Regions from separate parts of the Serratia sp. BNK-23 genome, predicted to be linked through region 1. Evidence: riboswitches for the same ligand, from Rfam matches in the RefSeq annotation. Region 1 holds a riboswitch; each other region holds the start of a gene.
The links. A riboswitch is a leader RNA that binds a small molecule or an ion and turns the genes downstream of it on or off. The one in region 1 is predicted to bind thiamine pyrophosphate.
Positions count from the first base shown of each region.

Region 1 (7,319 bases):
CACGATCGATTCCGCCGCCGCCCGCGCGCCGCGCAGATCTTTTTCCGGCTGATCGTGCAGCGCCTGGCTGTTGGTATAGGCATGCGTGGTATTCATCAAGCCGTATTCGATGCCGAACGCCTGATGCAATACCTGCGCGGCGGGCGCCAGCCCGTTGGTGGTGCAGCTGCCGTTGCTGACCACCTTATGCAGCGCCGGATCGTAGAGGTGATCGTTAACCCCCATCACCAGCGTGATGTCGTCATTCTTGGCCGGCGCTGAGATAATCACCCGCTTGGCGCCGCCGTGCGTGATGTGCACTTCCGCCTTGGCTTTATCGGTAAAGAAGCCCGTCGCTTCGATCACCACGTCCACGCCCACGCTGCTCCAGGGGATTTCGGCGGGATCGCGCTGCGAAAACACCTGAATCGGCCGGCCGTCCAGCAGCAGCTGGTTGTCGCCGGCTTCCACCCTGGCCGCCAGCGTGCCGGAAAGCGTGTCGTATTTCAGCAGGTGCGCCAGCGTCTTGCTGTCGGTCAGATCGTTGATCGCCACCACTTCAAAATCGCTGCGCCCCAGCGCCGCGCGCAGCACGTTGCGCCCGATCCTGCCGAAGCCGTTAATGCCTACTCTCACCATGATGCACTCCTCATTTGTGGACTTTGCCTAAAATCTAGCGCCGACCAGAAGCGGCGTAAATGACGTTTACCAATCAATTTACGCCAAATTGCGCGCATGAAAGCGTTCGCGGTATTCGCTCGGGGTCAGCTGCAGTTTGCGCTCAAACACCCGCCGCAGGTTAAGGCCGTTGCCGAAGCCGGTGGCCAGGGCAATCTGCTCGATACCTTCCGCGCTCTGTTCGAGGCGCTGCCTGGCGGTATGCAACCGCCCCTCTTCAACGAATTTGGCGGGAGAAATGCCCGTCTCGCGGGTGAACACCCGGGTAAAGTTGCGCGGGCTCATCGCCACGCGCTCGGCCAACCGATCGACGCTGAGATCGTCGGCGAGGTTTTCCAGGATCCAGGATTGCAGGTCACGGATCGGCCCCGGCGATTTGGCCTGGTTGAGCGGATAGCGGCTGAACTGCGCCTGCCCGCCGGGGCGGCGCAGAAACATCACCAGGTCCTGTGCCACTTCGCGCGCCTGCACGAAGCCGTAGTCGTCCTCCACCAGCGCCAGCGTCAGATCGAAGCCGGAGCTGACGCCGCCGGAGGTCCAGATCGGCCCGTCCTGCACGTAGATTGGGCCGTTTTCGACCTGCACCCGCGGGAAGCGCGCCTGCAGCGTTTCCGCCAGCCGCCAGTGGGTGGTCGCCCGCCGCCCGTCCAGCAACCCGGCTTCGGCCAGCAGCAGTGCGCCACCGCAAACGGAAGCGATACGGCGCGCCTGCGGCGCCGCGCGGCGCAGCCAATCGGCGACCAGGGCGCCCTCTTCTTCGGTCGCCCCCTTGCCGGCGACGATCACGGTATCGCGCGGCAGGGCCGGATCGAGATCCGCCAGGCGATGATCGGCCAACAGGCTCAGCCCGGACAGACCGTGCACCACCCGGTGAGATTGCGTGGTGGCGACCGCGATCTGATACAGCGGCGTCTCGGCAGGGCTCAGGCGATTGGCCTGCATCAGGATATCGGCGATGCCCGCCGCTTCGAACAGCATGCCCCCTTCAGGGACGATAATCAGGAATGAGTGCATGGCAATAATATAAATAACAATCAAAACAGGCCAGGTGCCCACTGTATAAGAAAAGCCCCGTCGGTTCACCCTGCGGGTATAAAAAGCCCGCCGATAATCACCGACGGGCCAGGAAGGAACGGCCATCAGGCCTGCGGCAGGTTCACCCCGCCGGCGCGCGCCAATTGCGCCAGCAGCGCCGTTTGAAACGCCTCATCGTGCACCGCCGCGTGAGGTTCAAACCGCTGCTGGTGGTGCCAATAGCCGCCGGAAATCAGTGCCTGCGGTTCATCGCTGCTCACCAGCCACGCCTGCGTCACGTGTCCCAGCGCCAGATCGTCGGGCGCATCCGCGCCGCCCATTTTGGTCGGCACCCAGCCGGGATCGACCGCGCTGCTGATAACGCCGGGCCACAGGCGCGCCACGGCGGCGGCCAGCGCGGTGACGAACAGCTTGCTGTCCGAATAGGAGCCGGCTGCGCCGCCAAGCCAGTCCACGCCGTTCAGTTCCGCTACGCCGTCAAAGTGCATGCTGCTACTCAGGTAGACGATGCGATCGGGGCGTTCGATCAGGGCCGTCAGCAGATAGGGGGCCATCACGTTCACCGGCATCACCTGCGGCCCGGTGAACATGCCGGCGTTGTGGATCACCGCATTCGGGCGGCCAAGACGATTCACCTGCTCGGCGACCTGCCGGATCTGCTGCACCTCGGACAGGTCGCCAATCACCGCCTGCGCGCCTTGATCCAGCAGATCGCGCACCGCCTCCAGACGGCCGGGCGCGCGCGCATGCAGGATCACCTGATGCCCTTCCTCCAACAGCGTTTGCGCGGCGGCGCGCCCCAGCCCGTCGACCGAACCGGTAATGAAAATGCGTGACATGCCACTCCTCCGTTTAGCGCCAGCCGAGCGCCGGCGCGACATGGGTTAAAATCGATTCGATAACGTGGGCGTTATAATCCACGCCCAGCTGGTTAGGCACGGTCAGCAGCAGCGTATCCGCTTCGGCGATGGCCTCGTCCTGCGCCAGCTGCTCGATCAGCGCGTCCGGCTCAGCGGCATAGCTGCGGCCGAAGATCGCCCGGGTCTGCGCGTCGATATATCCCAGCTGATCGCCCTCTTTGCCGCTGCCGCCGAAGTAATTGCGATCCCGCTGATCCACCAGCGCGAAGATGCTGCGGCTCACGGAAACCCGCGGCTCGCGCGCATGGCCGGCCTCTTGCCAGGCGGCGCGATAGGCGCGGATCTGCTTGGCCTGCTGGATATGGAAGGGTTCGCCGGTCTCGTCATTCTTGAGCGTCGAGCTTTGCAGGTTCATGCCCAGCTTCGCCGCCCAGACGGCGGTGGCGTTCGAACCGGCGCCCCACCATATGCGATCGCGCAGCCCGGCGGAAAACGGCTCCGGCCGCAGCAGCCCAGGCGGATTGGGGAACATCGGCTGCGGATTGGGTTCGGCGAACCCTTCGCCGCGCAGCGCTTCCAGGAACACTTCGGTATGGCGGCGGGCCATGTCAGCGTCGGTTTCGCCCTCGGCCGGGGCGTAACCGAAATAGCGCCAGCCGTCGATCACCTGCTCCGGCGAGCCGCGGCTGATGCCGAGCTGCAGCCGCCCGCCGGCAATCAGATCCGCCGCGCCGGCGTCCTCCACCATGTACAGCGGATTTTCATAGCGCATGTCGATCACGCCGGTGCCGATCTCGATACGTTGGGTTTTGGCGCCGATGGCGGCCAGCAGCGGGAACGGCGATCCCAGCTGACGCGCGAAGTGGTGCACGCGAAAATAGGCGCCGTCCGCCCCCAGATCTTCGGCGGCAACCGCCAGATCGATGGACTGCAGCAGCGCATCCGCTGCGGAACGGGTGCCGGACTGGGCGGAAGGCGTCCAGTGGCCAAACGAGAGAAAACCAATCTTTTTCATCGGGCATCGTCCTCAAAGGCAAAATCATCGGCCTACAGTGACAAAAACCGCGCGCCTTGCGCCAGCAAAATCGCCCCCGATCGCACTAAACGAACCGATTGCCGCCGCGCCGCCCGGCGATTGTAATCAAAAAACAAATGTCGTATAACAGGCAGCTCCGAGGGGTGTCCTGTTACGGGCTGAGATGGCGCAAGCCGAACCCTTTGAACCTGATCTGGGTCATGCCAGCGAAGGGACGGTTAGGCAACAACGCAATCACCCGTTGCCTGTTCATACCTCAGCGTGCCCGGATCTCCACTGACTCAAGGAGGTCCCATGTCCATCACCACCCTGTTCGAAAGCGGTCTTTACGGCCGGTTGCGCCACCATGCCGGCAGCCACTGGCAGGACTACGTCGATCACCCGTTTCTGCAGCAGCTGGCCGCCGGCACCTTGCCTGAACGCGCTTTTCGCCGTTACCTGACCCAGGACTATCTGTTCCTGCTGCACTTCGCCCGCGCCTACGCGCTGCTGGTCAGCAAGCTGCGCACCCTGCCGGAGATGCGCGCCGCCACCGCCTCGCTCAACGGCATCGTCGCCGAGCTGCCGCTGCACGTGGCCTACTGCGCCGAATGGGGGCTAAGCGAAGCGCAGATCGCCGCCCAGCCGGAAGCGGCGGAGACCATGAACTACACCCGCTACGTGCTGGATATCGGCCATGCCGGCGACGCCCTCGATCTGTTGGCCGGTCTGCTGCCCTGCGTGGCCGGCTATGCCGAAATCGGCCTGCGGCTGCTGCACGATCCCGCCACCCAAATGGAGGGCAATCCTTACGCCTCCTGGATCCGCAACTACGGCGACGAGGGCTATCTGGCCGGCGTGCGCGCCGCCATTGAACTGCTGGAAACCGTCGGCCACCAGCGCGGCGCACAAAGCCGCTTTACCGAGCTGGCGCAGATTTTCACCACCGCCACCCAACTGGAGTCGGCATTTTGGCAGATGGGGCTGAACGCCTCATGACCTCTCCGCTTCTCCCGCCCGGTATCCAGGTGCGGGATCTCAGCCTGCGTTTCGGTCAGCACATCGTCTTCGACCGGCTGAGCTTCGACATCGCCGGCGGCAGCTTCGTCGCCCTGCTCGGCGCCAGCGGCGCCGGCAAAACCAGCCTGCTGAAGATCATCGCCGGCCTGGCGCATGCCAGCTCTGGTTCGGTGACCGGCAGCGACGGCCTGCCGATCGCCGGGCGCATCGCCTACATGGGGCAAAAAGATCTGCTTTACCCGTGGCTGACCATCGAAGAGAACGTCGCCCTCGGTTCGCGGCTGCGCGGCGAAACGCCGGATCGGGTTTGGGCGGCGCACCTGCTGGAGCGCGTGGGCCTGGCCGCGCATGGCCGCAGCCTGCCAGCCTCGCTGTCCGGCGGCATGCGCCAGCGCGCCGCCATCGCCCGCACGCTCTACGAACGCCAGCCGATCGTGCTGATGGACGAACCCTTTTCCGCGCTGGACGCCATTACCCGCGCCGAGATCCAGAGCCTGGCCGCCGAGCTGCTGGCGCAAAATACCGTGCTGTTGATCACCCACGATCCGATGGAAGCCTGCCGCCTGAGCCACCGGCTGCTGGTGCTGTCGCCCTGGCCGCTGGGCCTCGACGATACTCATCGCATCAGCGGGCTACCGCCGCGCGCGCCGGATGACGCCGACCTGCTGAAAAGCCAGGCCGAGCTGCTGCAGCAGCTGGTGAGGGCAGCACAATGAATAGTGCCCAAGAGCGTGGACTCACCCGCCTGCGGCGCGGGCTGACGGTATTCGTCGGCCTGCTGCTGCTGTGGTGGCTGGCGGCGCAAAGCGGCATCCCGGCCTTTCTGCTGCCCACGCCGGGCGCAGTAGCGCAGGCGCTGTGGGACGGGCGCGGCTATCTCGCCTGGCACACGCTGGTCACCGCTTCGGAGATCGTCAGCGGGCTGGTGCTCGGCGTGTTGCTCGGCGCGGCGCTGGCGCTGTGCATGATTTTCTCGCCGCGCCTGCAGCGCTGGCTGATGCCGCTGGTGCTCACCAGCCAGGCGATACCGGTGTTCGCCCTGGCCCCGCTGCTGGTGCTGTGGTTCGGCTTCGGCATGAGCGCCAAGGTGGCGATGGCGGTGCTGGTGATCTTCTTCCCGGTGGTGTCGGCCTTTTTTGACGGGCTGCGCCGGGTCAACAACGACTATCTCGATCTGGCGCGCACGATGCGCGCTTCGCGCTGGGCGCAGCTGCGGCACGTGCGGCTAATGGCGGCGCTGCCGGCCTTCGGCTCCGGCCTGCGCATGGCCGCCGCCGTCGCGCCCATCGGCGCCATCATCGGCGAATGGGTCGGCTCGGCCGAAGGGCTGGGCTATGTGATGCTGAACGCCAATGCGCGCATGCAGACCGACGTCTGCTTCGCCGCACTGTTTATTTTGGTGCTGATGACCGTGCTGCTGTGGGCCGCGGTGGATGCGCTGCTGCGGCGCCTGATCGCCTGGGCGCCGGAAAACGACTGATGATTGCAACCATAACCAGGGATAAAGGAACGACCATGATCAAACAAACCGTCTGCGGGCTGCTGCTCGGCGCCGCCCTCACCGGCCAGGCCGGCGCGGCCGACAAGCTGACGCTGGTGCTCGACTGGTACATCAACCCCGATCATGCGCCGATTATGGTGGCCGAGCAGATCGGCGCCTTCAAGGCCGCAGGGCTGGACGTCAAGATCGTGCCGCCGTCCGATCCGGCGCTGCCGCCGCGGCTGGTGGCCGCCAAACAGGCCGACCTCGCCATCACCTATCAGCCGCAGCTGCACTTCTTCGCCGATCAGGGCCTGCCGCTGATGCGCGTCGGCACGCTGATCAACACGCCGCTGAACACGGTGATCGCGCTGGATAAAAACATCACCTCGCCGGCGGATCTCAAAGGCAAAACGGTGGGTTACTCGGTCAGCGGCATCGAACAGGCGACGCTGGCCACCATGGTCGAACACGAGCATCTCAAACCGCAGGATATCAAGCTCATCAACGTCAACTTCCAGCTGACCAGCGCCCTGCTGGCGGGCCAGGTCGATGCGGTGATCGGCGGCTACCGCAACATCGAAGCGCTGGAGCTCAAGCTGCAGGGTAAAGAACCGGTGGTGTTCAACGTCGAAGATTACGGCGTGCCGGCCTACGACGAGCTGATCATCGTCGCCAACCGCGATGCGGTGAACGAGCCGAAAATCCGCAAATTCCTCGTCGCGCTGAAGCAAGGCAGCGACTACCTGCACGCGCACCCGCAGGACACCTGGTTGGCGTTCGCCAAGGCGCACCCGGAGCTGAATACCGAGCTGAACAAACAGGCGTGGCAAGCCAGCCTGCCGCTGTTCGCCCGCGATCCGGCCAAGTTGGATCGGGCCCGCTACCAGGCTTACGAACAGTTCCTGTTCGACAATAAGCTGATCAAGAAAACCACCCCGGTAGACCAGTACGCGGTGGAGCTGAACTGATCACGCCGAGGCGGCCGGCGGCGCCACCGTCACCTCGCCCTGGCCGCTGCGCTGCAGGGCCGCCTTCACCAGCCCATTGGCCTTGCAGCGTTCGATAAACGCGTTCACGTAGGCGGCGCCCTGCGTGTTTTGCCGCGGCACCGCCATCGCCTGGCGGATGGCGGTAAAATGTCCGTCCAGCACTCGGTAGCCGGGATGGGCGGCCGCGGCGGCCAACAGCGGTTGACGCACGCCGGCCGCCGCCTCCAGCCCCCGTTCGAAAAACAGCGCGATCGCCTCGG
Region 1 is NZ_CP179900.1:1,704,460-1,711,778, reverse strand. It holds gene gap (type I glyceraldehyde-3-phosphate dehydrogenase) at 1-618, opposite strand, end outside; gene ACMGF9_RS08040 (GlxA family transcriptional regulator) at 697-1,671, opposite strand; gene ACMGF9_RS08035 (SDR family NAD(P)-dependent oxidoreductase) at 1,797-2,531, opposite strand; gene ACMGF9_RS08030 (LLM class flavin-dependent oxidoreductase) at 2,545-3,567, opposite strand; TPP riboswitch at 3,718-3,820, shown strand; gene tenA (thiaminase II) at 3,883-4,566, shown strand; gene ACMGF9_RS08020 (ABC transporter ATP-binding protein) at 4,563-5,303, shown strand; gene ACMGF9_RS08015 (ABC transporter permease) at 5,300-6,067, shown strand; gene ACMGF9_RS08010 (ABC transporter substrate-binding protein) at 6,103-7,038, shown strand; gene ACMGF9_RS08005 (transporter substrate-binding domain-containing protein) at 7,039-7,319, opposite strand, start outside.

Region 2 (7,319 bases), 2.2 Mb from region 1:
GAGGTAAAGGATCACGCTGTCCGCCAGCTTGTCCAGCAACAGGTGCAACGTGGCCGGCTCGGCATACATCATCTTCTTCAGCTTGGTGAATGCCTTGCTGCTGCCGCCCTCAACCATATAGGTAGCCAGCGTCCACGGGCTGCCGGAGAAGCCGATCAGCGGCACTTCGCCCTTCAGCTCGCGGCGAATGGTGCGCACCGCGTTCATCACATAGCCCAGCTCCACTTCCGGATCGAACACCGGCAGTTTGTCGACGTCGGCGCGGCAGGTGACGGGGGAGCTGAAACGCGGGCCTTCGCCGGCTTCAAAGTACAGGCCGAGCCCCATGGCGTCGGGAATGGTGAGAATGTCGGAGAACAGGATGGCGGCGTCCAGCGCGTAGCGGCGCAGCGGCTGCAGCGTAACCTCGCAGGCCAGCTCCGCGTTCTTGCACAGCGACATAAAATCACCGGCCTGGGCGCGAGTCGCCTTATACTCCGGTAAATAACGACCGGCCTGGCGCATCATCCATACGGGGGTCACATCCACCGGCTGACGCAACAGCGCGCGCAGGTAACGATCGTTCTTCAACTCAGTCATTTATGGGGCTCCCTTAATAATCTGCCGGCCATTGTACATTATTCTGCCCGGCACAGCGCCACGGTGTCCTCAATCAAGCGGCGCGCCACGGTGCCGGGCGGCGGCAACAGCGGCAGTTGGTCGTAACGATACCAGCCGGCATTGAGCAGCTCCTTGGGATCGTGACGAATCTCACCCTGGTGGTAATCGGCCATAAAGGCCATCATCAGCGAGTGCGGAAACGGCCAGGGTTGTGACGTGACGTAGCGCAGGTTCTTGATTTCAATATTGCTCTCTTCCATCACTTCGCGCGCTACCGCTTGCTCCAGCGTTTCGCCCACTTCAACGAAACCGGCCAGCACCGTGTGAATGCCGCCGCGATGGCGCACGTGCTGCGCCAGCAGGATCTGATCGTCGCGCCGAATGGCGACGATCACGCAGGGCGCGATCTGCGGGTAGTAGCGCTCCTTGCAATGGCCGCACAGGCAGGCGCTTTCGGTGCGGCTGAGGTGCATCTCATGGCCGCAGTAGCCGCAATAGCGATGGGAGCGGTAGAAATCCGCCAACTGCACGCCGCGCCCGGCCAGCTGGAACAGACCACGATCCTGATCCAACAACTGACGCACCGACCCCATCTCCCGCGGCATCGCCTGGCGCACCAGCCAGACCGGCGCGCCCTCCCACTCACCGATGGTGCGCGCCATGTGGCCCTGCAGCCCGAGGGCGGCGGCGGTCCCCGACGGCAATTCACCGTTCGGTAACCAAAGTTTGCTTTCATGGCTGACGATCCACCAGCCGTTTTCATTGCCCGTTAATGCAAGTTCCATATCGTTGTTGCACAACCTCAGCTTCACTGGCACTCTACAAATCGGCTTTGTTACATTTTAATAACTTACCGGTTACTTTTGTTACTTACACGGAGTCAAACATGCTCAACCGTTTGGAAAGGCTGACTCAGCGCGTTGGCGGTAGTAATGAATTAGTTGATCAATGGCTTCAGGCCCGCAAGCAGTTGCTGGTCGCCTACTGCACGCTGGTAGGCCTCAAACCGAATAAAGAAAAGCATACGCCGCTGAATGAAAAAGCGCTGGAGAACTTTTGCCATAACCTGGTGGATTACCTCTCCGCAGGGCATTTTCATATCTATGACAGAATTATCAAACAAGTGGAAGGCGCAGCCAGTCCGAAAATGTCGCTGGCGGTGAACATCTACCCCAAGCTATGGGCCAATACCGAACAGATCATGGCGTTCCACGATCGCTATACCGAAGTGGATATCGATCAGGAGGTTTGTCTGGAATTCCATCAGGCCTTGTCGGATATCGGCGAAACGCTGGCGGCGCGCTTTGCGCTGGAAGATAAGCTGATCCTGCTGGAAGCGGAAGCCACGCAGCAACCGCTGCCGGACCAGGCGCTGGATCCGGCGCGTTAAAATTTTATAGTTTTTTTTCTTATCCCTCCTATACTGGGGGGCATCTTGTCGGAGTGCCTAGCGCCTGATTTGTTCATCGAATCAGCCAGGCTGAGACCGTTAATTCGGGATCCGCGGAACCTGATCGGGTTAATACCCGCGAAGGGAACAAGAGTAATCTATCGCCACAGACACGGCCTTCCCCTTGCGGGCGCCCTGCCTTATCGGCCACCATCATTACTCCCTCCGAGCTCCAGACAAGCAACTTTCCCAACCCAACACACTGGTAGGAACTTGCTATGTCTAACGTTAATCCACCGCGCGCCCGTAAAGCGCAACGCGAAGCCGCCCAGCAGTTTATCGACACCCTGCAAGGCATGGCTTTCCCAAACTCACGCCGCATCTACCTGCAGGGTTCGCGCCGCGATATCCAGGTGCCGATGCGTGAAATTCAGCTCAGCCCGACCCTGGTCGGCGGCAGCAAAGATAACCCGCAGTATGAACAGAACGAGGCGATCCCGGTGTATGACACCGCCGGCCCGTACGGCGATCCACAGGCCGAGCTCGACGTGCACGCCGGCCTGGCCAAGCTGCGCGCCGGCTGGATCGACGCACGCGGCGATACCGCCACCCTGAGCGGCGCCAGCTCCGGCTTCACCCAGCAGCGGCTGGCGGACGAAGGTCTCGATCACCTGCGTTTCGAACACCTGCCGCTGCCGCGCAAAGCGCTGCCGGGCAAGTGCGTAACCCAGTTGCACTACGCCCGCGCCGGCATCGTCACCCCGGAGATGGAATTCATCGCCATCCGTGAAAACATGGGGCGCGAACGCATTCGCGGCGAGGTGCTGCGCCACCAGCATCCGGGCCAGGGCTGGGGCGCCAACCTGCCGGACAACATCACGCCGGAGTTCGTGCGCCAGGAAGTGGCCGCCGGCCGCGCTATCATTCCCGCCAATATCAACCACCCGGAGGCGGAGCCGATGATCATCGGCCGCAATTTCCTGGTGAAGGTGAACGCCAATATCGGCAACTCGGCGGTCACGTCGTCGATCGAAGAAGAAGTGGAGAAACTGGTGTGGTCCACCCGCTGGGGCGCAGACACCGTGATGGATCTCTCCACCGGCCGCTATATTCACGAAACCCGCGAATGGATCCTGCGCAACAGCCCGGTGCCCATCGGTACGGTGCCTATTTATCAGGCGCTGGAGAAGGTCAACGGCGTGGCGGAAAACCTCACCTGGGAGATGTTCCGCGATACGCTGCTGGAACAGGCGGAACAAGGGGTCGACTACTTCACCATCCACGCCGGCGTGCTGCTGCGCTACGTGCCGATGACCGCCAAACGCCTGACCGGCATCGTGTCGCGCGGCGGCTCGATCATGGCCAAATGGTGTCTGTCGCACCATCAGGAAAACTTCCTCTATCAGCACTTCCGTGAAATCTGCGAGATCTGCGCCGCCTACGATGTCTCGCTGTCGCTCGGCGACGGCCTGCGCCCCGGCTCGATTCAGGACGCCAACGACGAAGCCCAGTTCGCCGAACTGCATACGCTGGGCGAGCTGACCAAAATCGCCTGGGAATACGACGTGCAGGTGATGATCGAGGGCCCGGGCCACGTGCCGATGCAGATGATCCGCCGCAACATGACCGAAGAGCTGGAACACTGCCACGAAGCGCCGTTCTACACCCTCGGTCCGCTGACCACCGACATCGCCCCGGGCTATGACCATTTCACCTCCGGCATCGGCGCGGCGATGATCGGCTGGTTCGGCTGCGCCATGCTGTGTTACGTCACGCCGAAAGAACACCTCGGCCTGCCGAACAAAGAGGACGTCAAACAGGGCCTGATCACCTACAAGATCGCCGCTCACGCCGCCGATCTGGCCAAAGGCCATCCGGGCGCGCAGATCCGCGATAACGCCATGTCCAAGGCGCGTTTCGAATTCCGCTGGGAAGATCAGTTCAATCTGGCGCTCGATCCGGCCACCGCGCGCGCCTATCACGACGAAACCCTGCCGCAGGAATCCGGCAAGATCGCCCACTTCTGCTCGATGTGCGGACCAAAATTCTGCTCGATGAAGATTTCACAAGAGGTGCGCGACTACGCCGCCGCCCAAGAGGCCGCCAAACCGATCGAGGTGCAGCTGACCGGTATGGAGAAAATGTCCGCCGAGTTCCGCGCCCGCGGCAGCGAGCTGTATCACAGCGCCGGCAATTTGCAGGAGGAGACCAGCAATGACTGATATCACGACGCCCTTCCCGGCGACGCCCTACAAACTGGGGCTCTACCCGGTCGTCGACAGCGTGGAATGGATCGCTCGCCTGCTGGAGGCCGGCGTCACCACCATCCAGTTGCGCATCAAGGACTTGCCTGACGAGCAGGTCGAAGAGGATATCGCTGCCGCCATCGCGCTGGGCCGGCGTTATCAGGCGCGGCTGTTCATCAACGACTACTGGCGGCTGGCGATCAAGCACGGCGCCTACGGCGTACATCTGGGCCAGGAAGATCTCGATACCACCGATCTGGCGGCCATTCACCGCGCCGGGCTGCGGCTGGGGGTCTCCACCCATGACGACGCCGAACTGGCGCGCGCGCTGGCGGTGAAACCGTCCTACATCGCGTTGGGGCACATCTTCCCCACTCAGACCAAAGACATGCCTTCGGCGCCACAGGGGCTGGCGGAGTTGAAACGCCACATCGCCGGTTTGGCGGATTACCCGACGGTGGCGATCGGCGGGATCAGTATCGATCGCGTGCCGGCGGTGCTGGCGTGCGGCGTCGGCAGCGTGGCGGTGGTCAGCGCCATCACCCAGGCACCGGACTGGCGCGCGGCGACGACCGAGCTGCTGCGGCTGATCGAAGGCGAGGATCCGAACGATGCTTAACGATCAGGAATTCCTGCGCTACAGCCGCCAGCTGCTGCTGGAGGACGTCGGCCCGGAAGGCCAGGAGAGACTCAAGCGCGCCACGGTGCTGATCGTCGGTTTAGGTGGGCTCGGTTCCCCGGCTTCGCTGTATCTGGCCGCCGCCGGCGTCGGCACGCTGCTGCTGGCCGACGACGACCAGCTGCACGTCACCAACCTGCAACGGCAAATCCTCTACCGCAGCGCCGATACCGCCACCGGCAAGGCGGCGCTGGCGCAACGCCACCTGCAGGCGCTGAACCCGTTGGTGGAATCCATCCCGCTGGCGCAGCGGCTGCAAGGGCAAGCGCTGCGCGACGCGGTCGCCCGCGCCGATCTGGTGCTGGACTGCTGCGACAATATGGCGACCCGCCATGAGGTCAATGCCGCCTGCATCGCCGCCGCCAAGCCGCTGATCAGCGGCAGCGCGGTCGGCTTCAGCGGCCAGCTGCTGGTGCTCGAGCCGCCCTATGCGCACGGCTGCTACGCCTGCCTGTACCCGGAGCAGGAAGAGCCGCAGCGCAACTGCCGCACCGCCGGGGTACTCGGCCCGGTGGTGGGCGTGATCGGCACTCTGCAAGCGCTGGAGGCCATCAAGATGCTGGCCGGCATGCCTTCTTCCCTCAGCGGTAAACTGCGGCTGTTCGACGGCAAGCAGCAGAGCTGGAGCACGCTGCAACTGAGCCAGGCCCGTGCCTGCCCGGTATGCGGAGGCGCGGCATGAAGATCCGTTTAAACGACCAACCGCTGGAGCTGCCGCAGCCGCTCAGCGTCGCCGCCCTGCTGGCCCAGCTGGAACGCCACCAGCCGGGTACCGCGCTGGCGATCAACCAAACCATCATCCCGCGCGCCGACTGGGCCGACCATCAGGTGCAGGACGGTGACGACATTTTGCTGTTTCAAGCGATCGCCGGAGGCTGACATGCTGAAAATCGCCGATACCACTTTTACCTCGCGCCTGTTCACCGGCACCGGCAAGTTCGCCACCCCGGCGCTGATGTTGGAGGCGCTGGCGGCCTCCGGCTCACAGCTGGTGACCATGGCCATGAAGCGCGTCGATCTGCGCGGCGGCAACGACGCCATTTTGGCGCCGCTGCAACAGTTGGGCGTCAGGCTGTTGCCCAATACCTCCGGCGCCAAAACGGCCGCCGAAGCGGTATTCGCCGCCCGGCTGGCGCGTGAAGCGCTCGGCACCCACTGGGTGAAGCTGGAGATCCACCCCGATGTGAAATACCTGCTGCCGGATCCGATAGAAACGCTGAAGGCGGCGGAAACGCTGGTGAAAGACGGTTTTGTGGTGCTGCCCTACTGCGGCGCCGATCCGGTGCTGTGCAAACGGCTGGAAGAGGCGGGCTGCGCGGCGGTGATGCCGCTCGGCGCCCCTATCGGTTCCAACCGCGGTCTGCGCACCCGCGACTTCCTCGAGATCATCATCGAACAGGCCAAGGTGCCGGTGGTGGTCGACGCCGGCATCGGCGCGCCAAGCCATGCGCTGGAAGCGATGGAGCTGGGCGCCGACGCGGTGCTGGTGAACACCGCCATCGCCGTGGCGCGCGACCCGGTGCAAATGGCGCGGGCGTTTCGCCTGGCGCTGGAGGCCGGCGAATTGGCGCGCAGCGCCGGATTGGGCCCGAGCCAGCGCGGTGCGGTCGCCTCTAGCCCGCTGACCGCCTTCCTCAGCCAGCCAGAGGAGGCACAGTGATGGCCGACGATTTCAGTAGCCGCTGGCAACAGCTGGATTGGGACGACATTACGCTGCGCATCAACGGCAAAACCGCGCGCGACGTGGAACGCGCGTTGAACGCCGACAAGCTGACGCGCGACGACTTTATGGCGCTGATCTCCCCCGCCGCCGCGCCGTATCTGGAACCGCTGGCGCAGCGCGCGCAGCAGCTGACCCGTCAGCGATTCGGCAACGTCGTCAGCTTCTATGTGCCGCTGTATCTGTCCAACCTGTGCGCCAACGACTGCACCTACTGCGGCTTTTCGATGAGCAACCGCATCAAGCGCAAAACGCTGGATGCGGCGGAGATCGCCCGCGAGTGCGCAGCCATCCAGGCGCTGGGGTTCGAACATCTGTTGCTGGTCACCGGCGAGCATCAGACCAAGGTCGGCATGGACTATTTCCGCCAGCACATCCCGGCGATCCGCCGACACTTCAGCTCGCTGATGATGGAAGTGCAGCCGTTGGCGCAGGAGGAATACGCCGAACTGAAAACGCTGGGCCTGGACGGCGTGCTGGTGTACCAGGAAACCTACCATCCGGCCACCTATCTGCAGCATCACCTGCGCGGCCAGAAGCAGGATTTCCATTGGCGCCTGGCCACGCCGGATCGCCTGGGGCGCGCCGGGATCGACAAGATCGGCATCGGTGCGTTGATCGGCCTGTCCAACAGTTGGCGCACCGACTGCTACCTGCTGGCGGAACATCTGTTTTACCTGCAGC
Region 2 is NZ_CP179900.1:4,685,453-4,692,771, forward strand. It holds gene hemE (uroporphyrinogen decarboxylase) at 1-579, opposite strand, end outside; gene nudC (NAD(+) diphosphatase) at 618-1,385, opposite strand; gene ACMGF9_RS22300 (Rsd/AlgQ family anti-sigma factor) at 1,487-1,990, shown strand; TPP riboswitch at 2,030-2,154, shown strand; gene thiC (phosphomethylpyrimidine synthase ThiC) at 2,269-4,212, shown strand; gene thiE (thiamine phosphate synthase) at 4,205-4,855, shown strand; gene ACMGF9_RS22315 (HesA/MoeB/ThiF family protein) at 4,848-5,597, shown strand; gene thiS (sulfur carrier protein ThiS) at 5,594-5,794, shown strand; gene ACMGF9_RS22325 (thiazole synthase) at 5,796-6,575, shown strand; gene thiH (2-iminoacetate synthase ThiH) at 6,575-7,319, shown strand, end outside.
Region 2: another riboswitch for thiamine pyrophosphate. It lies ahead of thiC (phosphomethylpyrimidine synthase ThiC); the one in region 1 lies ahead of tenA (thiaminase II).

Region 3 (7,319 bases), 580 kb from region 1:
CAGCGCCCCCGGTCAGATCATTTCCAGTCGGGATTGTTCTCGAACTGCTGCTTAAGCAGCGCTTTCATGTCGTCATCCGGCTTGCCGAGCCACTGGTACTTGGCGTATTTCTTCGGATGATCGACGGCTTCCGGCCGATCTTCCACTTCCACCCGCACGCCCCAGGCCTGGGATTTGTCCGCGCTGAACGCCACGATCAAAAAGTTGTTGCCGCAGTCGTGCGGCTTGCACAGGTTGCCGACCAGATACTCTTTGCCCTTCCAGCTCAAGTTTTGCGCCGGCGTAGAGGTGCCGACGCCCTTGCGCGCCCAGCCCGGCATCCGCGCCTGGCCTTTGACCATGTTTTGCCAACTGGCCTGATACCCCGGCTGCTGAATCAAATCCGACGTGGTGACGATCTGCTGGGCAAAGCTGCCCGCGCTGAAGCTGAGCAGTGCGCCGAAGAGGGCGCAACGCAGCGCCTGGTGTCCCGTCATAGTCCTTCTCCCTAGGTTAAATCAGGTTTCGCCCATAAAACCGGGCCTGAACTAGTCAGACCACGGTTGCGGCAAAAAGTTGGCTCACCACCAGGCGTGAAAATGATGCACCGGCCCAATGCCGTGCCCCACTTCCAGCGTATCCGCCTGTTGCAGCGCTTGTTGCAGGTAGTCCTTGGCGGCGGCCACCGTGGCCGCCCAGTCGGCATGGCGCGGGCGCAGCGCCGCCAGTGCAGCCGAGAGCGTGCAACCGGTGCCGTGGGTATGGCGGGTGGCGACGCGCGGCGCGGTAAAACGCTGCTCGCCTTCGGCGGTAAACAGCCAGTCCGGGCTCTCGCTTTCGCTCAGGTGGCCGCCCTTCATCAGCACCGCCCGGCAGCCCATCGCCAGCAGCGCCCGCCCCTGCTCGCGCATCTGCGCTTCATCTTCCGCCGGCGCGCACGCCAGCAGCGCCGCCGCTTCCGGCAGGTTCGGCGTAATGATCGACACCAGCGGCAACAGCTCGCGCCGGATAGACTCTACCGCCTCCGGCGCCAACAGCGGATCGCCGCTTTTCGCCAGCATCACGGTATCCAGCACCACAAATTCCGGCCGGTAATGGCGCAGACGTTCGGCCACCGCCTGCACGATGTCGGCATTGGCCAGCATGCCGATCTTGACGCTGTCGATGCGCACGTCGCTGAACACCGAGTCCAGCTGCGCGGCGACGAACGCCGGATCGATGTAATACACCGACTGCACGCCGCGGGTATTCTGCGCTACCAGCGCGGTGATCACCGAAGTGCCGTAGGCGCCAAGCGCCGAGAAAGCTTTCAGATCGGCCTGAATGCCGGCGCCGCCGCTGGGATCGGTGCCGGCGATGGTCAGCGCGTTAATACGTTTCATCACAGATCCTCCCCGCGCAGTTGATACAGGGCGTCGAGGAACGCCGGCGTAAAGCTGCCCGGCCCGGCGGCCTGCCTGGCCGCGAGGCCGCCGCAGTGTGACATCACCCGACAGGCGGTCGCCACGTTGTCCAGGCGATCGCCCGGCAGGGCGCAAAACGCCGCCGCCACCGCCGACAGCGCGCAGCCGGTGCCCACCACCCGCGTCATCAGCGGGGAGCCGCCTTCGATCGCCCAGTCGCGTTGGCCGTCGGTGACGTAATCCACCGCGCCGGTGACCGCCACCACCGCGCCGCTGCGCCGCGCCAGCTCACGCGCGGCGGGCAATGCCGCCAAGGAATCGTCGCCGCTGTCCACGCCGCGGCCGCTGGCCAGCAACCCGTTGAGCGCCATGATTTCCGAGGCGTTGCCGCGTATCGCCGCCGGTTGCTCGTCCAGCAGCTGTTTAGCGAAGGCGGTGCGGTAGGAGAGCGCGCCGACCGCCACCGGATCCAGCGTCCAGGGCTTGCCGGCCTGATTGGCGGCGGCCACCGCCGCCCGCATCGATTCGGCGCGCAGCGCATTGAGGGTGCCGACGTTGATCAGCAGGCCGTCGGCCAGCGCGCTGAACTGCGCCGCCTCTTGCGGCTCCACCACCATCGCCGGGGAGGCGCCGAGCGCCAGCAGCACGTTGGCAGTCAGCGATTGCACCACTTCGTTGGTCAGGCAGTGGATCAGCGGAGGCCGCTGTTGGAATTGGGTCAGGCAGGCCGCGGCGCGGGCGCCGGGTAGTGCATCAGGTCGAGCGATCATATTCCTCCCAACCGGCGTTCAAGAAGGCGGCGCCGGTTGAGCGGCCGTGACTTCCCTACGCTGGCATTATCCAGATCAGGTAATACGGGTATTTCTCAGCCTTCACGCAGAAGGGCACCCCGAGTCATGAAAATCAATAGGTTGTGATCAACGTTGCGTTAATCCCTGCAGGGGATCATGCCAGCGGCGGCGCGGACAAACAAGCGATTAAATTGGCTCGCGCCTAAGCGATGCTTCCCTCTTTTCCCGCCAGATACAGGCTCAGCACGCCGGGCAGCTCCGCCAGGGTAAACGCCACGTTCTGCGGCGCCGTTTTGAAGATGTGGTGCAAGGTGCCGGCCACCAGGCTTTGCAACAGCCGGGTTTGCTGCAGGAGCTCCGCTTCGGCGGTCTCGGGGCGGCGCAGCTGCAGCACTCGGGCGATCAGCGCCAGGAAGCTGGACTTTTCATCCGGCAGGTTCATTTCCCGCATCACCGGCAGGTAGTCGGCGTGCTCGCGCAGGTACTGCGCATAGGGAGAAAACAGTCGCTGGATCACCTCTTCAGCGGAGAGGCGCCGCCACTCGTCGTCGCTGGCCAACGCCATGTCGCGCACCAGCGCCTCGATCGATTCGGTGTGCCGATCCGCCAGCGCCTTGATCACCGCGTGGCGATCGGGAAAAAAGTGATACATCGAGCCGATGGAGGTTTTGGCGTGCTTGGCGAGCCGCTGCATGCTGAGCGCCGCCAGCCCGTCCTGCGCCACGATCGCCGCCGCCGAATCCAGAATGGTTTGTACGCGTTGCCGCCCTCTTTCCTGCTGCGGCTCCCGCCCGGTGATGTGTTCGTCGATTTGCATATTCGTTTCTGCCCGCTGTCATCAACGCATTATACCCATTTGCCGCCGCGAAGGCAGGGTGACACAAAAAACTAGATTAACTCCTCTAGTTTAGAGTAGAGTATTTATTCTAGTTTCTCCTTGCGCAAGCGTGGGGAAGACAAACAGTGACCTCACTCACTGAAAAAGAGTCATTCCATTCGGCCCGTCGACCAAGCCAATCGCCAGAGAAAGCCCTATGCCCGACAAAAAACTGCTTATCACCTGCCTGACCGCGCTGCTGCTCACCGGGTGCTCACCGGCACCGTCCATGGTGGTGTTCGGCGCTTCGTTCCCCGACTGGCTGTTTTGCCTGTGCGGCGGCGTGGCGGGCATGGTGGCGATCCACCTGCTGCTGCGCACCCCGGAAAAACGCGCCTGGCTGGCGCCGCAGCTGCTGACGTATCCGGCGCTGACCGCGCTGATCGCCATGCTGACCTGGTTACTGGTTTTCCCCCACTGAGACTGACGCCATGACCCAACCACAAACCTCCAACAAGCGCAGACTGCTGGTGCTTACCATCCTGGCGTTGACGCTCATCGTGGCCGCCGTCGTCGTCTGGCGGGTGGAAAACGCCCCCACTACCGACGATGCCTACGCCTATGCCGACACCATCGACGTAGTGCCGGAGGTGAACGGCCGCATCGTCGAGATGCCGATCCGCGACAACCAGGAAGTGCGGCAAGGCGATCTGCTGTTCCGCATCGATCCGCGCCCTTACCAGGACGCGCTGGCGGCCAGCGAAGCGCGCCTGATCACGCTGAATGAACAGATCAAACTGACGCAGCGTTCGGTCAACGCGCAGCAGTACAACGCCGAATCGATGAACGCCATCGTCAAACGCTCGCAGGCGCTGGTGGCGCAGGCGACCGACACCCTCAACCGCCGGCAGAAGCTGCTCGGCAAGAACTACGTTTCGGCGGAAGAAGTGGAAACCGCCCGCACCTCCCAGCGCTCGGCGCAGGCGGAACTGCAGGCCGCATTGCTGCAGGCGAAACAGGCGGAAGCCGCCGTCAGCGGCGTCGAAGCCCTGGTCGCGCAGCGCGCCGAAGTGCAGGCCGACATCGCCATCGCCAAGCTGAATCTGGAATTTACCGAGGTGCGAGCGCCGTTCGACGGCCGCATCGCCTCCCTGAAAACCACCGTCGGCCAATATGCCTCCAGCGCCAAACCGGTGTTCACGCTGATCGACACCCGCCACTGGTACGTGGTCGCCAACTTCCGCGAAACCGACCTGAAAGGCGTGCATCCCGGCGTGCCGGCCACGCTGTATTTAATGAGCGACGCCGGCCAGACCTTCAGCGGCAAGGTAGAGTCGGTCAGCTACGGCGTGCAGCCCGACGACGGCGGCAGCGTGCTGGGCGGGCTGCCCAACGTGTCGCGCAACATCAACTGGGTGCACGTTTCTCAGCGCTTCCCGGTCAAGATCGCGGTAGAGGCTCCCAACCCGGCGCTGTTCCGCGTGGGCGCTTCGGCGGTGGCCAAGCTGAACCTGCGCCATGAAGAATAAAACGATGTCTCGCGGCTGGCTGTCCCGGTTGATCGACGAGCTGCGCCCTTCGGACAGCCGCATAAACCTGGTGATCCGCGCCCTGCTCTCCAGCGCGATCGCCATCGTGATCTCGCAGACGCTGCAGGTACCGTGGCTGGCGCTGTCGCTGATCGCGGTCTTCTTTATCACGCAGTCCAATATCGTGATCACCCGCGCGATCGGTATCCTGTTTTTCGTCAGCTCCACGCTGGCGATCGGCGCCGCTATTCTGGTGCTGAAGTTCACCTACGACTACCCGATGCTGCGCATCTTGCTCTCCAGCGCGCTGTTTTTCCTCAGCGTGTTCCTGATGCGGGTGACCAAGGTTGGGGTGCTGTTCTTCCTGATGGCGCTGGTGGTGATCTACACGCAAAGCTTTGTCGATCTCACTCCGCAGGCGGAAGTGGTGATACGACTGGTGCTGTGGGTATGGGTGGCGATCAACTACGCCATCCTGCTCACCCTGATCGTTAATACCCTGCTGCTGCCGGCCGAACCGCTGAAACAGCTAAAGGGTCGGATGAACGCGGTGTTGGACGAAACCCGCGCTATGTTGACCAACGGCGGCGAGACGCGCGATCTGAGCGCCATCTCCCAGCACGCCACCGAGCTGCATAAGCTGCTGCGCTTTTCGGTGATGCGCAGCGATCGCTGCCGCGCCAACGAGCCCGGTTATCTGGCGCTGATCACCCTGGTGTTGCAGCTCAATATCCTGGCCTACCAGCTGCCGCCGGCTTTCGGCGCGGCCGCGCGTCAATTGGCGCAAGAGATAGATGCCGCCTGCCGCGCACTGCAAACCGCGATAAGCCACGAAAGCGCACTGCGATTTTCCGTCGCGATCGCCGGCAGCGACGATCCGCAGGTGCCGGCGCCGCTCAATGAAATGGCCAGCCTCCTGCAGGTCTACGCCAACCGCAGCGACTACGCCGACGCCCTGCAGGCCGCGCCGCCGCCGAAAGTGCCCTTCTTTACCCCCGACGCCCTGACCAACCCGGTTTACATCCAGTTTTCGTTGAAAACGCTGCTGACCGTACTGGTCGCCTACGTGTTTTATACCGCCGTCGATTGGTCCGGCATTCATACCATCATGCTGAGCTGCCTGATCGTGGCGCAGCCCAGCCTCGGCGCCACACAGCGGCGGGCGCGGCTGCGTCTCGGCGGCGCGGCGATCGGCAGCCTGCTGGCGCTGATCTCGGTGGTGTGGATCATGCCTCACCTCGACAGCCTCGTCGGCTTGCTGCTGCTGACGCTGCCGGTGATCGCCCTCTCCGCCTGGATCGCCGCCGGCTCCGAGAAAATAAGCTATGCCGGGGTACAGATCCTGTTCACCTTTTCCCTGGCGCTGCTGGAAAGCTTCGGCCCGGTCACCGGGCTGACCGAGATCCGCGATCGCCTGATCGGCATCGTGCTGGGGGTAGGGTTCGCCACCTTCATTCACGCCACGCTGTGGCCGGAATACGAAGGGGAGTCACTGCGGCAGCAGGTTGCCAACGTGCTGCGGGAACTGTCGCGCTTCCTCGGCGGCGAGAACACAAACGCCATCGGCATCTGGCAAAAGATCGAGGGCTGCGAAGCGGTAGTGGCCCGGGTGACGCTGGAGCCAACCTGGCAGCTGGCGGACGATAACCATGAAAGCTTCACCCGGCATATCCAACTGATCTTTAACCAGACGCGCAGCCTGTTGCTGACCAGCGAAAAGCTCAACACCTATCTGGCAGGCAGTGGCGCGGCGCTGTCCGCGCAGGAACGCCAGGCGCTGTTCGAGGTGCAACGTCAGGGCGGGCGCGTTCTCGCCGAGTATGCGGCGCAGCTTTCCCGTGCGCCGCAAGCGTTGCGGGCGCCCGACTTTCATCCACCGTTGGCCGCCCTGCACGCCGACACCGTGCGCCACCTGGCTCAGGAGCTGAGCGACGGGGTCAATCGCCTGCCCGCCTGGGGCGACGCCTAGCATTTTCCGTTTGCGGCCATGCACGCCCGGCGCCATGCGCTATAGTGAGCAAAAACCACCGGGAGATGCCATGCAAATAAGACCTTACCAAGAGGCCGATCGCCCCTTCCTGCGCACGCTGTACCTGGCGTCGCGCAAGGCGGCGTTCGGTTGGCGCGATACCTCGAACTATCAGTTGGAAGATTTCGACCGCGCGACGCTGGGCGAAGCGATTTGGGTGGCGGAAGACGGCGGCGTGCTGCTGGGATTCGTCTCCATCTACCGCGAAGACAACTTCATTCATAACCTGTATGTCGATCCCCATCAGCCGCCGCGCGGCGTCGGCAGTGCGCTGCTGCAAGCGGCGCAAGCCACCTTCACCGCCACCGGCTCGCTGAAATGCCTGGTGAAGAATGAAAAGGCGCTGACGTTCTACCGCAAACACGGCTGGCGCATCATCTCCACCGGCAACGACGGCGAAGAAGATTATTACCTGATGCACTCACCGGCACGCTAGCTCTTACCCGCCGCATCCGTCATCCCGCGCAGCGTCAGCCGCCAAAACAGCAGCGCGCTCAGGCTGACGCCTGCCCCCAGCCAGCAGACGCCGCTCCACCCCGCCCAGGCGTACATATGGGTGCCGGCAAAGGCGCCCAGCCCGCTGCCGACGGCGTAAAACAGCATGTAGCAGCCCACCAGCCGGCTATGCGACTGCGGGTGGGCGCTGAAGATCATGCTCTGGTTCAGCACGTGGATCGCCTGGCCCGCCAGATCCAGCAGCACAATGCCCGCCACCAGCCAAACCAGGCCGCTGCCGAGCAAACCGAGCGGCAGCCAGGCCAGCGTCAACAG
Region 3 is NZ_CP179900.1:1,124,052-1,131,370, reverse strand. It holds gene ACMGF9_RS05340 (inhibitor of vertebrate lysozyme family protein) at 18-476, opposite strand; gene thiD (bifunctional hydroxymethylpyrimidine kinase/phosphomethylpyrimidine kinase) at 561-1,361, opposite strand; gene thiM (hydroxyethylthiazole kinase) at 1,361-2,152, opposite strand; TPP riboswitch at 2,188-2,284, opposite strand; gene ACMGF9_RS05325 (TetR/AcrR family transcriptional regulator) at 2,376-2,990, opposite strand; gene ACMGF9_RS05320 (YtcA family lipoprotein) at 3,208-3,471, shown strand; gene mdtN (multidrug transporter subunit MdtN) at 3,482-4,519, shown strand; gene ACMGF9_RS05310 (FUSC family protein) at 4,524-6,488, shown strand; gene ACMGF9_RS05305 (GNAT family N-acetyltransferase) at 6,559-6,984, shown strand; gene ACMGF9_RS05300 (MFS transporter) at 6,981-7,319, opposite strand, start outside.
Region 3: another riboswitch for thiamine pyrophosphate. It lies ahead of thiM (hydroxyethylthiazole kinase); the one in region 1 lies ahead of tenA (thiaminase II).

Region 4 (7,319 bases), 2.5 Mb from region 1:
GCCTGGTAGATCGCCAGTTCAATGGTGGTGGCCTGCGGCCCGCCGCCCAGCGACAGTACGGTGGCGAAGCTGGCGAAGCACAGCATGAAGATCAGCGCGCCGCTCGGCAGGATTTGGCGGCGCAGCGCCGGCCATTCGACGAAGCGGAACTGCTGCCAGCCGCTCATGCCCAGTTGGGCGGCCAGCTGGCGCTGCTCTACCGGAATGTTCTCCAGCGCCTGCAGCAACAGGCGGGTGGCCAGCGGTAGATTAAAGAACAGGTGCGCCAGCAGAATGCCCTGCAGACCGTAGGGCGAGAAACCATACTCGACGCCCAGCCAGCCGCACAGCGTCGCCAGCCAGCCCTGGCGCCCATAGACGCTGAGCAGGCCGAATACCGCTACCAGCACCGGCAGCACCAGCGTCATGGCGCACAGCCGCAGCAACAACTGCCGGCCGGGGAAACGGCGGCGATAGAGCGCGCGCGCCAGCAGAATGGCGGGCAGCACCGAAATCAGCGCCGACAGCAGCGCCTGCAGGAAGGTGAAGCGCACCACGTGCCACAGGTAACTGTCCTGCCACAGGCTGCGCCAGTCGCTGTCCGGCGCGTGACGCCACAGTGACCCCAGCGCCAGCGCGGCGATGAGCAGGATCAGGCCGGCGGCCAGCAGCCCCGGCCAGAGCCAGCGGGGGATCAGCGGCTGACGGCGGTTTGCCATGCCCGGATCCAACCGCCGCGTTGTGTGGCCACCTCTTCGGCGCTGTATTGCAGCGCGGTCTGCGGCACGTTCATCTGCTCAAAGCCGACGGGCAGCGGGGTGTTGATCACCGGGTACATCCAGTTGCCGGTCGGGATGGTGTTCTGGAATGCCGGCGTCACCATGAACCGCATGAAACGCTCGGCCAGCTCAGGCTGTTTGGCGGCTTTCAGCTTGCCGGCCACTTCCACCTGCAGGTAGTGGCCTTCGCTGAACGTGGCGGCGGCGTAAAGGTCTTTTTTCTCTTCGATCAGGTGGTAGGCGGGAGAGGTGGTATAGCTGAGCACCAGATCGCCTTCGCCTTTCAGGAACAGGCCGTAGGCTTCGCTCCAGCCTTTGGTGACGGTGACGGTCTTCTTCGCCAACTGCTGCCAGGCGGCCGGCGCCTTGTCGCCATACACTTTTTGCATCCACAGCAGCAGGCCGAGCCCCGGCGTGCTGGTGCGCGGATCTTCGTAGATCACTTTCCAGTTGCGGTCGCCGCTGACCAGCTCCTGCAGGCTTTTCGGCGGGTTCTTCAGTTTTTCTTTGTTGTAGACGAAGGCGAAGTACCCGTAGTCGTAAGGCACGAAGGTCGCGTCCTGCCAGCCGCCCGGCACCGTCAGCCTGGCGGTATCGACGCCGCTCGGCGCGAACAGGCCGGTTTGCTGCGCCGCCTGCAGCAGGTTGTTGTCCAGCCCCAGCACCACGTCGGCGGCGCTGTTCTTGCCCTCCATGCGCAGGCGGTTCAGCAACGAGACGCCGTCTTCCAGCGCCACGAACTTCAGTTCACAGTCGCATTCGGCCTCGAAGGCTTTTTTCACCGCCGGGCCAGGGCCCCAGTCGGCGGCGAAGGAATCGTAGGTGTAAACCGTCAGCGTCGGCTTGGCGAACGCCGGCGCGGCGCACAGCAGCAATAAGCAGGGCAGATATTTTTTGACCACGTTGCACTCCTGAAAAATAAGGGGGCAAGGGCATCTGAGGGGGCGAGGCGGCGTCGCCGGTTCGCTGGGCTCAAATCCCTCCGCCGGTATTGACCGGATCAGGTTCGACGGGTGTGCTCTCAGCGGAAAATCAGGCTTATTACGCGGCCCGGCTCTCCGCACCCCGTTGAGACGGCGCTATTGTAAAGATTAACCGACTTGGGCGAAAGGCGCTTATGTCTCCGGCGGGGCAAACCAGGCGGACTTGAAGTCGAACCAGCCGAGGGTGTTCATCCGCACGCCGCGCATGCTGCGCTGGCCGTGCAGCTGCAGCCAGTGGTGGAACAGCGGATGCAGCTGGTGGTTGCTGACCAGACGCTGGCAGAACTCCGCCAGCGGCAGACGGTTGGCGCGCCACAGCGCCGCGTCCTGCGCCAGATCTTCGTTCATGCAATGCTGCATCAGCGGCAGTTCGTACAGCGTGGCGAACAGCGAAAACTCCAGCGGCAGATAGAAGTTGGCGCTGCCAAGCCACAGATCGCTGCGCGCGTCGCCCTGGTGCCAGGTGGCGTAATCCACGCTTTGCACGATCAGGCGGATGCCGTGCTGCGCCAGCAGCGGCTCGATCGCCTGACGGATGGCGTGAAACTCCGAATGCTCATTGAAGTGGGTCATCGTCAGTTCGGTCAGCCCCGCCGGTTTGGGCTGCTGCGCCAGCGCGCGGTTGTGGTGCCAACGGGGCAGCAGGCCGTACGCCGGCGACCAGTAGCGTTGGTAGAGCGGCCCGGCGTGGCTCAGCAGCGAAATGGGATTGATCAATTCGCACAGCCAGCTGCGAATGGCGGGATCGGCGGCCAGCGGGGAGCGCCGGTCGAACAGCAGGAAATAGCAGCCCTCTTCCAGCCGGCTTTCCAGTTCGTTGTTGCCGGTTTCATCGCCCTGCAGCTGTACGCCGGAATGCACCAGTTCTTCGGAGAACTCCGGCAGCACCCAGATATTCACCTCGTCGATCAGCGCCCGGTAGCCAAAATAGTCGTCGAAGGCGTGGATCTTCATCTGGCTGGGGAGATTGCGCACTACGCGATAGGGGCCGGTGCCGATCGGATGGCGGGCGAAATCTGGTAGTTCGCGCCATTCGCGCGGCAGGATCATGGCGTGCACGCTGCCCAGCAGCCAGGGCAGCCAGTGGTCGGGGCTGCGCAGATGCACGTCAATCACGAATGGCGTCGGCGAGGTGACGCTCTCGATATGCGAGAACAGCGGTTGCGAGGTCAGACGCGAAAGAGAAGTAATGACGTCCGCCATCTCCAGCTCGCGGCCGTGATGAAAATGGATCGCCGGGCGCAGGTAAAATCGCCAGTGCAGTGGCGTCAACGCCTGCCAATGGTGAGACAGATCGGACTCCAGTTCCCCGTTTTCCTCATTTATGCGCGTCAGACCGTTGAAGATCTGGCGCGCCAGATGGGTTTCCGAACGCCGCAGCGCCGAGCCGGGCAGCAGGTTGTACAACTGCCGGTAGTAGAGCACCCGCAGGATGTGTTTCCCCTGGCGGAAGCTACGCCCCAGCTGTGACAGCAGCATCTGGCGCACCACGTTTTTGTCGCCCACCAGTTGCACCAGCTGATCGATGCGATCCTGTTCCAGCAGCTCCTCGGCCCGCTGTTGCTGCAGCGCCAGGCCGGTGTAGTGGAAGGTTAGCCGCGAACGCTTGCCGCGCCCCGATTCCGCCTGCCAGGTGAGCCAGCCTTCCCGCTGCATGGCGCTCAGCAGGGAGCGCACGTGGCGCCGCGAGCAGCTGAGCACCTCCGCCAGATCCTGCAGCGTGGTGTCGGTGGTTTCACCGTGGCAGCGCTGCCACAGGCGGATGAACTGCTGCTGCAATCTGGACGTGGACATAAAAGAGGAACGCTCCTGCTTCAACTCGTCAATTTTTCTTTCCCTATATTACGCCGATAATTTTCATCAATGAAAGGGGAGGGCGTAATCATGAAAGCTTTCTTATCCAGGCAGTTCTATCAGCGCTATTTCAGCGCGGTGCGCCGCCAGCGAGCCGACTGGCTGAGCGTGGTGCCCGAACAGGCGCGGCTGGCGATGCTGGCGCACCTGACGCAATGGGACATTAAAGAGATGACCGATAAGCAGTATCGCGAGCACCTGTAGGGGCTGCGGCAACAAGTTTCTGAGTAATGGTGCTGTTTCACCAGCCAGTGGGGTGACCCACTGGTTTTTTTATGCGCGGTCATGGCGATGCGCTTGCATTTTTCTCGCCGTGGCTTAAGGTTCTTTCTTCTGCTTTGAGGTCAGGGAAGACGATATGCAACGCATGAGCCGGTTGTCACTGCGCATTAACCCCATCTTTGCCGCATTCCTGCTGATCGCTTTTCTCTCCGGCATCGCCGGCGCGTTGCTGACGCCGACGCTCAGTCTGTTTCTGACCACCGAGGTCAAAGTGCGGCCGCTGTGGGTAGGGCTGTTTTACACCGCCAACGCCGTGGCCGGCATCGTGGTCAGTTTTCTGCTGGCCAAGCGCTCCGACACCCGCGGCGATCGGCGCCGGTTGATCCTGCTGTGCTGCCTGATGGCGGTCGGCAACTGCCTGCTGTTCGCCTTTAACCGCGATTACCTGACGCTGATCACCGCCGGGGTGCTGATGTCCGCCGTTGCCAACACCGCCATGCCGCAGATTTTCGCGTTGGCGCGGGAATATGCCGACAGCGAGGCGCGTGAGGTGGTGATGTTCAGCTCGGTGATGCGCGCCCAGCTTTCGCTGGCGTGGGTGATCGGCCCGCCGCTGTCGTTTGCGCTGGCGCTGAACTATGGGTTCACCGTGATGTTCCTGATCGCCGCCGCCACCTTCGCGGTTTGCGTACTGCTGGTAGGGTTTATGCTGCCTTCGGTGCCGCGTGCGGCGGAGAATAAGGAGCTGCAGGGCGGGATGTCTGCGCCGATCGCGCCCGCCAGTGCCTGGCGCAATCGCGATGTGCGGCTGCTGTTCATCGCTTCGATGCTGATGTGGACCTGCAATACCTTGTATATCATCGATATGCCGCTGTATATCACCGCCGATCTCGGGCTGCCGGAAGGGCTGGCCGGGGTGCTGATGGGCACCGCCGCCGGGTTGGAAATCCCGGCAATGCTGCTGGCCGGTTATTACGTCAAACGCTTCGGCAAGCGCAACATGATGCTGCTGGCGGTGGCGGCGGGCGTGCTGTTTTATCTCGGGCTGACGGTGTTGGCGACCAAGCCGGCCCTGATCGCGCTGCAGCTGCTCAACGCGGTGTTTATCGGCATCGTCGCCGGTATCGGCATGCTCTATTTTCAGGATTTGATGCCGGGCCGGCCGGGCGCCGCCACCACGCTGTTCACCAACAGCATCTCTACCGGGGTGATCCTGGCCGGGGTGCTGCAGGGCGTGCTGGTGGAGAATTTCGGTCATGGTTCGGTGTATTGGATGGCGGCGCTGCTGGCGCTGGCGGCGCTCGGGATGAGCGCCAAAGTGCGTGAAGTGTGAGGTTAAACGACGGCATTCTTGATGCAAGTCATTGAGAAGGCTAAACCGGGCGCTCAAGCTGAAGGCATATGGCGCGCGATCGTTGCGCCCACGCCCGTCTCGCTATTGAGATGCCGCCCTGTCGTTTAGAACAGTGGGAACGTTATGGATAAACTCACACCGCTCAAACCGCTTCCTTCCCTGTGCGCCCTTGGCGCCACGCTGATTATCTGGTTCCTCATTCCCGTGCCGGAGGGCGTTGCGCCCAACGCCTGGCAGCTGCTGGCGCTGTTTATCGGCACCATCATCGCCATCATCGGCAAGGCGATGCCGATCGGCGCGGTCTCGGTGATCGCCATCGCTCTGGTGGCGGTAACCGGCGTCACCAACCCCGGCAAGCCGGGCGCCGCGCTGGACGACGCGCTCAGCGGCTTTTCCAACCAGCTGATCTGGCTGATCGGCTTTTCTATTATGATCTCCCTCAGCCTGAACAAAACCGGGCTGGGCGCGCGCATCGGCTACTATTTCATCTCGCTGTTCGGCAAGAAGACGCTGGGCATCGCCTACGCGCTGACGCTGGCGGAAACCACGCTGGCGCCGGTGACGCCGAGCAACACCGCGCGCGGCGGCGGCATCATTCACCCGATCATGAAATCGATCGCCGACAGCTTTGGTTCCAAACCCGAGCTTAATACCGCCGGCAAGATCGGCCGCTATCTGTCGCTGGTGAACTACAACATTAACCCGGTCACCTCGGCGATGTTTATCACCGCCACGGCGCCTAACCCGCTGATTGTCAGCCTGATCGCCAAAGGCACCCACGGCAGCTTTGAATTGTCCTGGTCAATGTGGGCGATCGCCGCCCTGGTGCCAGGGCTGTGCTCGCTGATCGTGATGCCGCTGGTGATTTATCTGCTGTACCCCCCGGAGGTGAAAAGTACGCCGGATGCGCCGCGTTTCGCCCGCGAAAAGCTGCAGGCGCTGGGGCCGGTGACGCTGCCGGAGAAAATTACCCTCGGGGTGTTCGCGCTGTTGCTGGTGTTGTGGGCCGGCATACCGGCGATGATCTTCGGCCCGGCGCTGGCGGTCAATCCCACCACCGCGGCGCTGATCGGCCTGGCGGTATTGCTGGCCACCGGCGTGCTGAGCTGGGAGGATGTGCTGAAGCATAAAGGCGCCTGGGACACCGTGGTGTGGTTCTCGGCGCTGGTGATGATGGCCAGCTTCCTCGGCAAGCTGGGGCTAATAGGCTGGCTGTCGCAAACCGTCGGCAACGGCATCGACCGTATGGGCATGAGTTGGGTGGGCGGCACGATCTTGCTGACCCTCATCTATTTGTATTCACACTATTTCTTCGCCAGCACCACCGCGCACGTGACGGCGATGTTCGCCGCCTTCTTCGCTGCCGGCATCGCGCTTGGCGCGCCACCGGCACTGCTGGGCCTGATCCTGGCGTTTTCTTCCTCGCTGATGATGTCGCTGACGCATTACGGCACCGGCACCGCGCCGATCATCTTTGGCTCCGGCTACGTGACGCTGGGGGAGTGGTGGAAAGCGGGATGGGTGATGAGTGTAATTAACCTGCTGATCTGGATAGTGATCGGCGGCGCATGGTGGAAGCTGCTGGGCTACTGGTGAGGAAAAAATTCACCCGCCGGGCGGCGGGTGAAGGGGATTAATTCAGAAACGCCGGCTGCTGCGCTTCGTAGCGGGAGATGTCCGCTTCGTGCTGCAGCGTCAGGCCGATGCTGTCCAGCCCGTTGATCATGCAGTGGCGGCGGAAGCTGTCGATTTCGAACGGATAGCTTTTGCCGCCGGCGTTGACCGTCTGGTTCTCCAGATCCACCACGAACTCCGTCCCTTCGTTGGCGTCCACCAGCTTGAACAGCTCATCCACCTGCTGCTCGCTCAGCGTCACCGGCAACAGCTGGTTGTTGAACGAGTTGCCATAGAAGATATCGGCAAAGCTCGGCGCGATCACCACTTTGAAACCGTAGTCGGTCAGCGCCCAGGGGGCGTGTTCGCGTGAAGAGCCGCAGCCGAAGTTTTCGCGCGCCAACAGGATGCTGGCGCCTTTATAGCGCGGTTTGTTCAGCACGAACGCCGGGTTCGGCTGCTGGCCGGCGTCGTCGAGGAAGCGCCAGTCGTTGAACAGGTGCTGGCCGAAACCGGTGCGGGTCACCTTCTGTA
Region 4 is NZ_CP179900.1:4,227,371-4,234,689, reverse strand. It holds gene thiP (thiamine/thiamine pyrophosphate ABC transporter permease ThiP) at 1-698, opposite strand, end outside; gene thiB (thiamine ABC transporter substrate binding subunit) at 674-1,660, opposite strand; TPP riboswitch at 1,718-1,836, opposite strand; gene sgrR (HTH-type transcriptional regulator SgrR) at 1,874-3,535, opposite strand; gene sgrT (glucose uptake inhibitor SgrT) at 3,626-3,799, shown strand; gene ACMGF9_RS20155 (sugar efflux transporter) at 3,954-5,150, shown strand; gene ACMGF9_RS20150 (DASS family sodium-coupled anion symporter) at 5,295-6,767, shown strand; gene leuD (3-isopropylmalate dehydratase small subunit) at 6,805-7,319, opposite strand, start outside.
Region 4: another riboswitch for thiamine pyrophosphate. It lies ahead of thiB (thiamine ABC transporter substrate binding subunit); the one in region 1 lies ahead of tenA (thiaminase II).